Regions from separate parts of the Paenibacillus sp. FSL H3-0333 genome, predicted to be linked through region 1. Evidence: riboswitches for the same ligand, from Rfam matches in the RefSeq annotation. Region 1 holds a riboswitch; the other holds the start of a gene.
The links. Region 1 has a riboswitch for cyclic di-AMP ahead of MHH78_RS01970 (C40 family peptidase). Riboswitches for the same ligand answer to the same signal wherever they lie in the genome.

Region 1 (4,420 bases):
GATTAAGCTCTATCTGGACCCGCTGCATAAGCATCTCCAGGAGCGTTACTTTCAGGCGGCTGAGGCTGCACTGATGGCATTCAGCAAGTGGTACGGCCCTTATCCCTACTCTACCTTATCGATTGTTGTCCCGCCGGAGTCCGGCAACGGGGCCGGAGGCATGGAGTATCCGACCCTGATTACCGCCTTCGGCGCCACGGACACTTCACCGGGCACCTCCCTGGAGCGCACGATCATCCATGAGATCGGGCACCAATATTTCTACGGTCTGGTGGCCAGCAATGAATTCGAAGAAGCCTGGCTGGATGAGAGCTTCACCTCTTATGCCGAAGACCGGCTGATGGAACAGGAATACGGTGTGGTCTCAAGCCTCCCGCTGCAGTCCAGCCTGGTCTCCTCTTCACAGCCGCTTAAGCTGGAGACCTGGAAATACACCGGTGATGACGCCTACACGCGCAATGTATACATCCGGGGCAAGCTGGTGCTGAAGGATATCGAACGCATCGCCGGGACCAAGAATATGGACGCCATCCTCGCCGCCTATGCCCGCAAATACCGCTTCCAGCATCCGACCACCGCCGACTTCCAGAAGGTTGTGGAGAAAGTGACCAAGCAATCCTGGCAGACGTATTTTGAGCGGTATGTCTATAGCGGGGGGGCACCCGACTTCGCAGTTGACGATATCAGGCTCACCGTCAGACGGGACAACAGTGACGGCGGGGGGAGCCGCTATAGCGCTGTGGTTGATGTAAGCAATAAGGGCAGCCTGTACCCCGATGTTCCCGTGAAATTCACCTTCGTAGACGGGTACACGGTACAGCAATACTGGAATGGCGAGGGTAAGGCTACTTCCTTTGAGTTAGCGTATAAAGCGCCGCTGGTCTCCGCAGAGATCGATCCGGGGCATTCCATTCTGCTGGAGAGCAGGCATCTTAATAATTTCAGAATGGCGGAGCTTGAGCCGCGTACACTCTCCCGCTGGACGCTTAGTGCATCAACTCTGCTTGAAACCCTGCTCGGAACTCTTGTCTGGTGAGGTGAAGGAATGGTGAAAAGTTCAATTGCCCGCGGTTGGATCAGCATGAAAGAGCAATTCTATATATTGATTCTGCTATTTATCTACCGGCTGTTCTGGGGATATTTCCTGTACAAATTCATTAAAAGCGCGGTTGTCCCCGTCCTGCTCCGCTACCCGGATGCGAATGCCGGCGGCAGCGGAATAGGCAGGCTGCTGTATTATATCGAGGGGCAGACCGCGCTGCGCACCGACTCCGCCGTCCAGCACTGGCTGTGGATGCTGCTTGCGCTGACAGTGCTAAGGCTGCTGGTGACTCCCTTTATCCGTGCAGGGCTGCTGCACGAGCTTCACCAGGAGCGCGACGGAGCGCGGGGACTGTTCTTTTTTCCCGGAATGAGAAAATATGGGCTGCCGGTGCTGGTGTTCAGCCTCATCGAATGGGCGCTAACCCTCCTGCCGCTCTATTGGCTGCTTCCGCGTATGTACCGTCATCTGCTCAGCGGCGTTCTCGATGTCCAGCTTCTGCTGAAGCTGGTGCCTTATGTGCTGGGCTGGCTGCTCTATCTCTTCCTTGTCCGCAAGCTTCTGCTCTATATGCAATTCGGCTATACCGCCGGTACCGGCATGTTCTCCTCACTGCTGATCTGCCTGAAGATGCTGATGCCTTCGATCGGTATATCCATCGTTCTGGGGGCGGGAAGCCTGGCCGTAATTCTGCTCTGCAGCGCCTCTGCTCTGTTCTATCCCGGATTGCCGGCCCTTATGCTCCGCCAGGCAGCTCCGCTGCCCTCCACGCTGTTCGATATGTGGGGAATCGCTGCCCAGTACCACCTCTGGTCCAGTAAATCATTTCCACAATAATAAGCTGCTGAAGCGGCATACTAAAGAGAGTCACAGCCCCTCTATCCGGGAGCAGGACTCTTTTTTGCTTGAACAGAGGACAAAAGCATTTGCAAAAGGGGAAATCCTCTGATACAATGATGGCTGTACCAGTAGTAACAAAGTTGTAATCTTTCAAGCAAAATATTCCGTAACTCTTGCAATTTAAGCAATACCGATAAGTCACTGTTCTGGTGCATAAAACGCCGAATTCCCTGCACCGGGAAGTGGGGGAACCATATTTTGGGTGAATTGATCTCGCTTTAGAGGGGTCATAGGGGAACCTTCTACCGAATCCTTAAGCTAACCTCGCAGGCCCTGGAAGGAGTACATCTTTTGATTAGTCAGAATTTCAAGAAAAAATGCACCGCAGCAGCGCTGGGTCTTGTGATGGTATTCACACTCGGAGCGGGCAGTGCCTTCGCAGATTCCAAAATGGATACTGTGATTTCAAAAACCATTGGAACGTCGTATAAAACCGGGGGCACAACCACCAGCGGCTTCGACTGTTCCGGATTTACCAAGTATGTGTTCAAGAATGTCGGGCTTACCTTGCCCCGTACCTCCAAAGCACAGTTCAAAGTTGGAACAAGTGTATCCAAGAGCAATCTGCGTTCCGGTGATCTCGTGTTCTTCAATACCCTGGGTAACGGAGTGTCCCATGTCGGTATTTATGTTGGAAACGGGAAGTTCGCACAGTCCTCGAGTTCACGTGGTGTAACCATCAGTTCGATGAGCCAGTCCTACTGGGCCAACCGCTACGTTGGCGCCAAACGAGTAATGAGCACAACAGCCTACCAAGCTGTCGCTTACGATTGAACCCTTGAAGCATACCCCGAATATTTCAGCCTCTAACAACTAAATGTAACTTATACGAGCCCGGGATGATTATTGCCGTAATCATTTCCGGGTTTTTCCTTTTCCTTATTCTACCTTTTACACCGAATTCGCAGCCTTGAAACAGCATTTTCTTGCAAAAATAAAGAAATTATCATATAAATTAACCCCTGCGCATAGATATGAGTCTTTCGAAAGGGCTATAACTCTAAAAAACAGCAAAAAAGATGCATTAATATGTTATAAGTGATTGCCAAGCGCCTTAGTCTTTGTTACAATTATCGCAGTGATCTTTTAGTAACATTTTTGTAATTATTGAATCGCTTTTAACAAAGGTTTTGTCATGTATTGAATGAACCGCTAATCCTAATCAACAGTCGTGCCGAGTTCCCTAATGAATTAGGGAAACGGGGGAACCACTTTGGGTGAATTGACCTCCTATTCTAAGAGGGGTCATAGGGGACCTTCAACCGAACCCTTAAGCTAACCTCGTAGGCATTGGAAGGGGTATTTACTTTTGAAGAAGAAGCTAGCAGCCGCAGTACTAAGCTTGTCCATTATCTTCACCATCGGAGCAGGAAGCGCTTTCGCGGATTCCAAAATGGATAAAGTGATCGACAAAGCCATCGGAACCAAATACGTGTCCGGCGGTACATCAACTAACGGGTTTGATTGCTCCGGATTTACAATGTATGTTTTTGATAAGATCGGCATTAACCTGCCCCATCAATCCGGCTCCCAATATCAGATGGGCACTGCCGTGTCCCGTGACGAGATGAGACCGGGCGACCTTGTATTCTTCAATACAAGCGGTAAGGGCATATCCCATGTTGGTATTTATGTTGGTGACGGCGAATTCGCCCATGCCTCTTCCTCACGTGGTGTAACCATCAGTTCGCTGAGTGACAGCTATTACGTCAACCGCTACGTTGGCGCCAAGCGAATCATGAGTACAGATGCCTACAAGACTGTAGCTTCGGATTCCCAAGACAACGATGATGTACAATAATCCTTTGTAACCTAACGCTCTCTTCCGAGATTTTTGCCGAAATCTTGGAGAAGGGCTTTTTTTGTCTATAAAATTACTTACCCGTCTCTATATTTGTAAAACACTGATTCTGCGCTTTCGGAAAATATATTTTGCCGTTTGTCAAGTTCCTGCATTTCCGTAAGGAAATTGCGTCGAAACTGGCTGTTTTTGTATATAATTAATAGAAGAAATGAATTTATGTCCCTTGGAAGGAGGCCTCCCCTAATGATTAGCTCCCCGCTAACCTTTTATGTGGTGCCTATGGAGCCGCAGCATGCCGCTGAGATCTGTGAGTGGAGCTACAAGCCTCCGTATAATATTTACGGCTGGATGTCCTGGGAGCAGATGCAGGCGCTGGGCGTGGAGTTCGGAGACCCGCAGCTGCGCAGCGAGCAATATGTGTCGGTTGTGAATGGAGAGGGGGATCTGTGCGGCTTCGCCCAGCTCTTTCCGATGGAGGGGGTAGTCCGGCTTGGAGTCGGAATGCGGCCCGATCTGTGCGGTCATGGAATGGGGCATCTGTTCATGAAGGCTATTGTGCAGGCAGCACGGTCGCGTTACCCGGAATGTGAGATCGACCTGGAGGTGCTGACCTGGAACCAGCGCGCCATCCGCGCCTACCAGAAATGCGGGTTCACTATAACGGATACCTATGA
Region 2 (4,420 bases), 3.7 Mb from region 1:
AGCCTTCTCCGCTTCCGGTGTCTTATTGAGCAGCTCACCGATCTTGAGCAAGGCCGCACGCCAGTCACTGCTGACCTCGTCGCCGAGTACATAGGTTGGTGCGATTTTGTTCAGCTGGTCATAAAGACCGTTCTGAACCGAGCCCTCCGACTGGACGATGTGGAAATCCGGCGTGAAGCTGGTGACGGCTTCAAGCGGCAGGTCATAGCTGATCGGCGGAACGTCCTTAAGCTCAGCAGCGAGGTAAGCCTGAGTACCATTCTTCGTAGACCACTGGGCAACCGGAGTCACGCCGAGTGCTACCAGATAATCCTCCAGATAAGAAGCAATTACACGCTGCGGATTAGCGGGAACGGTCACCTTATGTCCCATTGCATCCGTTACGGTCTTCTCCACAGCGGGTGCTGCAGTTGCTGCAGGTACCGCTGTGGCCTCCGCAGTCGCTTCTGCGGTTGCCGCAGGTGCGGTGCCTGCTCCACCGTTACTGCCTGCGTTGCTATTATTATTTCCGCAAGCGGACAGCAGCAGTGTTGTAGTCATAAGTCCGGCCACCGCCAGCTTCCCGCTTCTTGATCCTTGCAGGTTGAACGAAAACATTGAATACCCCTCCAGTATGTTACCCTCATGATTGGCAAAAGCCCTGTTACCTTCATCTTGTCTATACTGATGATATTGATTCTCATTCTCTATGTCAACCAATAACTTTTAATAACGTAAAAACGGCCGTCTCCGCATTAAGCAGAAACAGCCGTCTTCCTATAATCTTCTATATTATTTATGCAGATGGAAAGGAACCGTGGCGATGACAATGTCCTTCTGATTCATCAGATAAGAGCGGATGAACAAGCTGGTCTGATTATGCAGCACCGCCTGCCACCAGTGCTTGGTCACGAATTGCGGAATCAGGACGGTAATATGATCGGTTGAAGAGGTCTTCCACTCTACTGTATCGATGAACTTCACCAGCGGACGGATAATGCTGCGGTAGCGGGAGCGCAGGACGATTAGGCGTACGCCGGGGTTCCACTCCTCCCACTTCTGCTCCATCTTGTGAATCTCTTCTTCATCGAAGCCTACATATACAGCGACCACATTATCGGTCAATGACTTCGCATAGCTGATCGAATGCAGTACAGCGCGAGTCACACCGGCGACCGGAACGACTACGGTGCTTCCTTTGATACAAGGCTTATCGGTAGCCGGACAGATCCGTAGCTGATCGGCAATATTCATATAATGGCGGTGAATCCGGTGGAACACGATGATAACAGCCGGCAGGAAGATAAAGGCCATCCACACGCTGGAGAATTTAGTGATTATGAAAATCAGGGTGATCGTTAATGTAGTGAGCATCCCCACCGTATTGACGGCGAACTTGCTCTGCCAGCCTTTCGGCTTCGTTCTGTACCATTGGACCATCATGCCCAGCTGCGACAGCGTGAACGGAATGAATACCCCTACTGCATATAATGGAATGAGTCCTTCCGTATTCCCGTGAAACGCCGCCACCAGCACAGCCGACATGACACCGAGGAAAATAATACCGTTGGAGAAGCCCAGCCGGTCGCCGCGCACCATGAAGGCATGGGGCAGATATTTGTCTTTGGCGAACATGAACGCCAGCAGCGGGAAGGCTGAGTACGCCGTATTGGCTGCCAGGAACAGGATAACCGCCGTAATCCCCTGAATGAAGAAGTACAGTCCGCCGCGGCCGAAGGTAGATTCGGTAATCTGTGAGACCACCGTGGCCTTCTCATCAGGCATGATACCGTACCAGTAAGCGAGCAGCGTAATACCTGTGAACATTACCCCGAGAATGAGGCCCATGAGCATCAGCGTTTTGGCTGCATTTTTCTCCGCGGGCGCTTTGAAGTTAGGAATAGCATTGGAGACCGCTTCTACCCCGGTCAGAGCCGAACAGCCGGAGCTGAAGGCCTTCAGCAGCAGGAACATACTCACGTTCGATACCGCCGAGCCAATCTCAGGAACATGGGCATGGGCGCCGCCGGTCATATATTTGAAGACCCCCGAGATGATGAGCACGAAGATGGAAACAACGAACAGATAGACCGGGATAGCGATGAAGGAGGCCGATTCGGTCACTCCCCGCAGGTTAACAATCGTTAAGAGCACGATAACAGATACCGCTATCAGAACACTATGATTATGCAGACTTGGAAAAGCTGAAGTGATTGCATCCGTCCCCGCCGAGGCGCTTACCGCCACCGTCAGAATGTAATCCACCAGAAGAGAGCCGCCGGCCAGTAAGCCGGTATGAACCCCGAGGTTGGTTTTGGCGACAATATACGCGCCCCCGCCTTGGGGATAAGCGAAGATCGTCTGCCGGTAGGATAGAATCAGAATGGCCAGCAAGCCCAATACGGCTAATGCAATTGGCAAAGAGTACCAGATAGCGGTGAACCCGGCGGCCACCAGTACAATCAGAATTTGTTCTGTTCCGTAGGCTACAGACGAGAGCGCATCAGAAGACAGGACAGCCAGTGCTTTCACCTTGGATAACTTTTCATGATCGAGTTCGTTCGACTTCATCGGACGCCCGATCAATAGTCGTTTTACCTTGCTTACCATTGTAGTAACAGTTCCTCTCTTGGTTAAGTTGAAATGGGCTTTCCCTGCGCTGTTTTCATAAGTGGATTTCATAAATGCAGGCACCAAAATAAGCATACGGAAATGATCCGCATGCCTAATGTGCATGGTCATTATCCCACTTGTGGCTTACGAGGTTAGCTGGCGGATTCGGACTGTGGTAGCCCTACGGTTACAGGTCAGGTAGCCTGCTCCGATTCACCCCTTTTGGCCTTGGCCAAAGTGTGGTTCCCCCGTTTTTCCTTCCGGAAAATTCAGCGCATATTCAACTTCTCACAAGGACTAATATTAAGCTACAACACGTCTTCCGTAAAGCGTGGAAACAAATGAAAAAAGAATGAAAAGCACTCAAAACAACCAAATCCATCATCCGGTATGTCTTGATCTTTCATTCTCTTTCATTATCCCTTTACCACGTGATTTTACAGGGTTTTTGCCTATTATTTTTTGCTAAAATTAAGGGTATTCTCTTCTCTTCCTTCTGCCCGTCAGCTTCTTACTCTGCCGGCTCCTCTTTGCGTCCTGTCCAGAGCAGAATGGAGATTAAGGCAAAGGCTATAAGTGCAAGCAGAGGGATCGTTATAAATCCGAACCAGTTCAGATAATCCTTGTTGCACGGTACGCCGATGGTGCAGGGAAGCACCTTGCTGAGCGCCGGAATTTTTTGCTCCGCATAATGATATATGGAGATGCTGCCGCCGATCAGACTAAGGGGAAGCACGTAAGGAATGATCCGCTTGTCCGCCCGGTAGGTGGCGATCCCCAGCAGGAACAGCTGCGGGTACATGAAGATCCGCTGGAACCAGCACAGCTTGCAGGGCTCGTAATGCAGGACCTCACTGAGATACAGGCTTCCCGCTACAGCAACCACACAGACGAACCAGGCCAAGTAGAGACAGTTACGCCGGCAGAAGGCAGAGAAGGCGGTCATTGGGCGGCCCCTGCTCCCGCTGCTGCTGCCTGAATCTGGGCGTCAATCGCCTCCATATTGAAAGGCTCCTTCACCTTGATGCCGTTCACGTACAAGGATGGCGTATTCGTTACGCCCGTATCGGTGCCAAGCTGAATATCCCGGTCCAGCTCCTTCTCATAGGTGCGGTCATCAATATCCTTGCGCAGCAGATCATAATCCACCGGCAGTTCCAGCTGCTTGGCGAGACTCACCATGAAGTCGGGCGTAGCCCATTCCTCCTCTTCATTCCCCTGATTGGCGTAGATCGCATCGAAGTACTTCCAGAACGCTTCCTGGTTCTGATGATACACCGATAGGGCTGCCAGGGAGGCCGTTCTCGAATCCTTGCCGATGAAGGCCAGATTCACGAAATAAAAGGCTGCTTTATTCTGATCTACATAGCCCTGAACGATCTGCGGCTTGATGACACCGGTGAACTGGGCGCAAGCCGGACATTTGAAGTCGCCGAATTCCACTATTTTGACCGGAGCATCCTCCTTGCCAAGCCGCATCATTTCACTGTAATTGAAGGCAACCGGCGTGCTGTCTGTGCCGGCAGGCGAAGAGTCCTTGGAAGCAAGCATGAATAAGCCTACAAAAATAATAATAACGATGGCCACCGTACTCACGATCAGAATTCTCGTTTTCTGCTTCTGCTGCTCCTGCTCTGCCCTGCGCTTCTCCTGCTTGCTCATTTGGGGAGCCATGACACGGTTCTTTTTCGTTTTGCTCAAAGAGAGTTCCTTTCCGTCCTCTGGACTGTCGTGATAAAAGAATAGTTACTTTCAAATTATATAATGTTAACTCTCTTGTTGGCAATCGCTGTCTTATACGGCTTCATTCTCCTCCGCTGACTCCCCC

Region 2: linked by a shared signal. The riboswitch ahead of MHH78_RS18800 (APC family permease) and the one ahead of MHH78_RS01970 (C40 family peptidase) in region 1 are both predicted to bind cyclic di-AMP.

The regions. Positions count from the first base shown of each region.
Region 1 covers NZ_JBBODG010000001.1:453,477-457,896, forward strand. Annotated here, with positions in the region: gene MHH78_RS01960 (M1 family metallopeptidase) at 1-1,036, shown strand, start outside; gene MHH78_RS01965 (hypothetical protein) at 1,046-1,879, shown strand; cyclic di-AMP (ydaO/yuaA leader) riboswitch at 2,092-2,230, shown strand; gene MHH78_RS01970 (C40 family peptidase) at 2,288-2,716, shown strand; cyclic di-AMP (ydaO/yuaA leader) riboswitch at 3,105-3,247, shown strand; gene MHH78_RS01975 (C40 family peptidase) at 3,252-3,743, shown strand; gene MHH78_RS01980 (GNAT family N-acetyltransferase) at 3,990-4,420, shown strand, end outside.
Region 2 covers NZ_JBBODG010000001.1:4,145,515-4,149,934, reverse strand. Annotated here, with positions in the region: gene MHH78_RS18805 (ABC transporter substrate-binding protein) at 1-597, opposite strand, end outside; gene MHH78_RS18800 (APC family permease) at 772-2,589, opposite strand; cyclic di-AMP (ydaO/yuaA leader) riboswitch at 2,718-2,877, opposite strand; gene MHH78_RS18795 (disulfide oxidoreductase) at 3,104-3,538, opposite strand; gene MHH78_RS18790 (DsbA family protein) at 3,535-4,293, opposite strand; gene MHH78_RS18785 (sensor histidine kinase) at 4,387-4,420, opposite strand, start outside.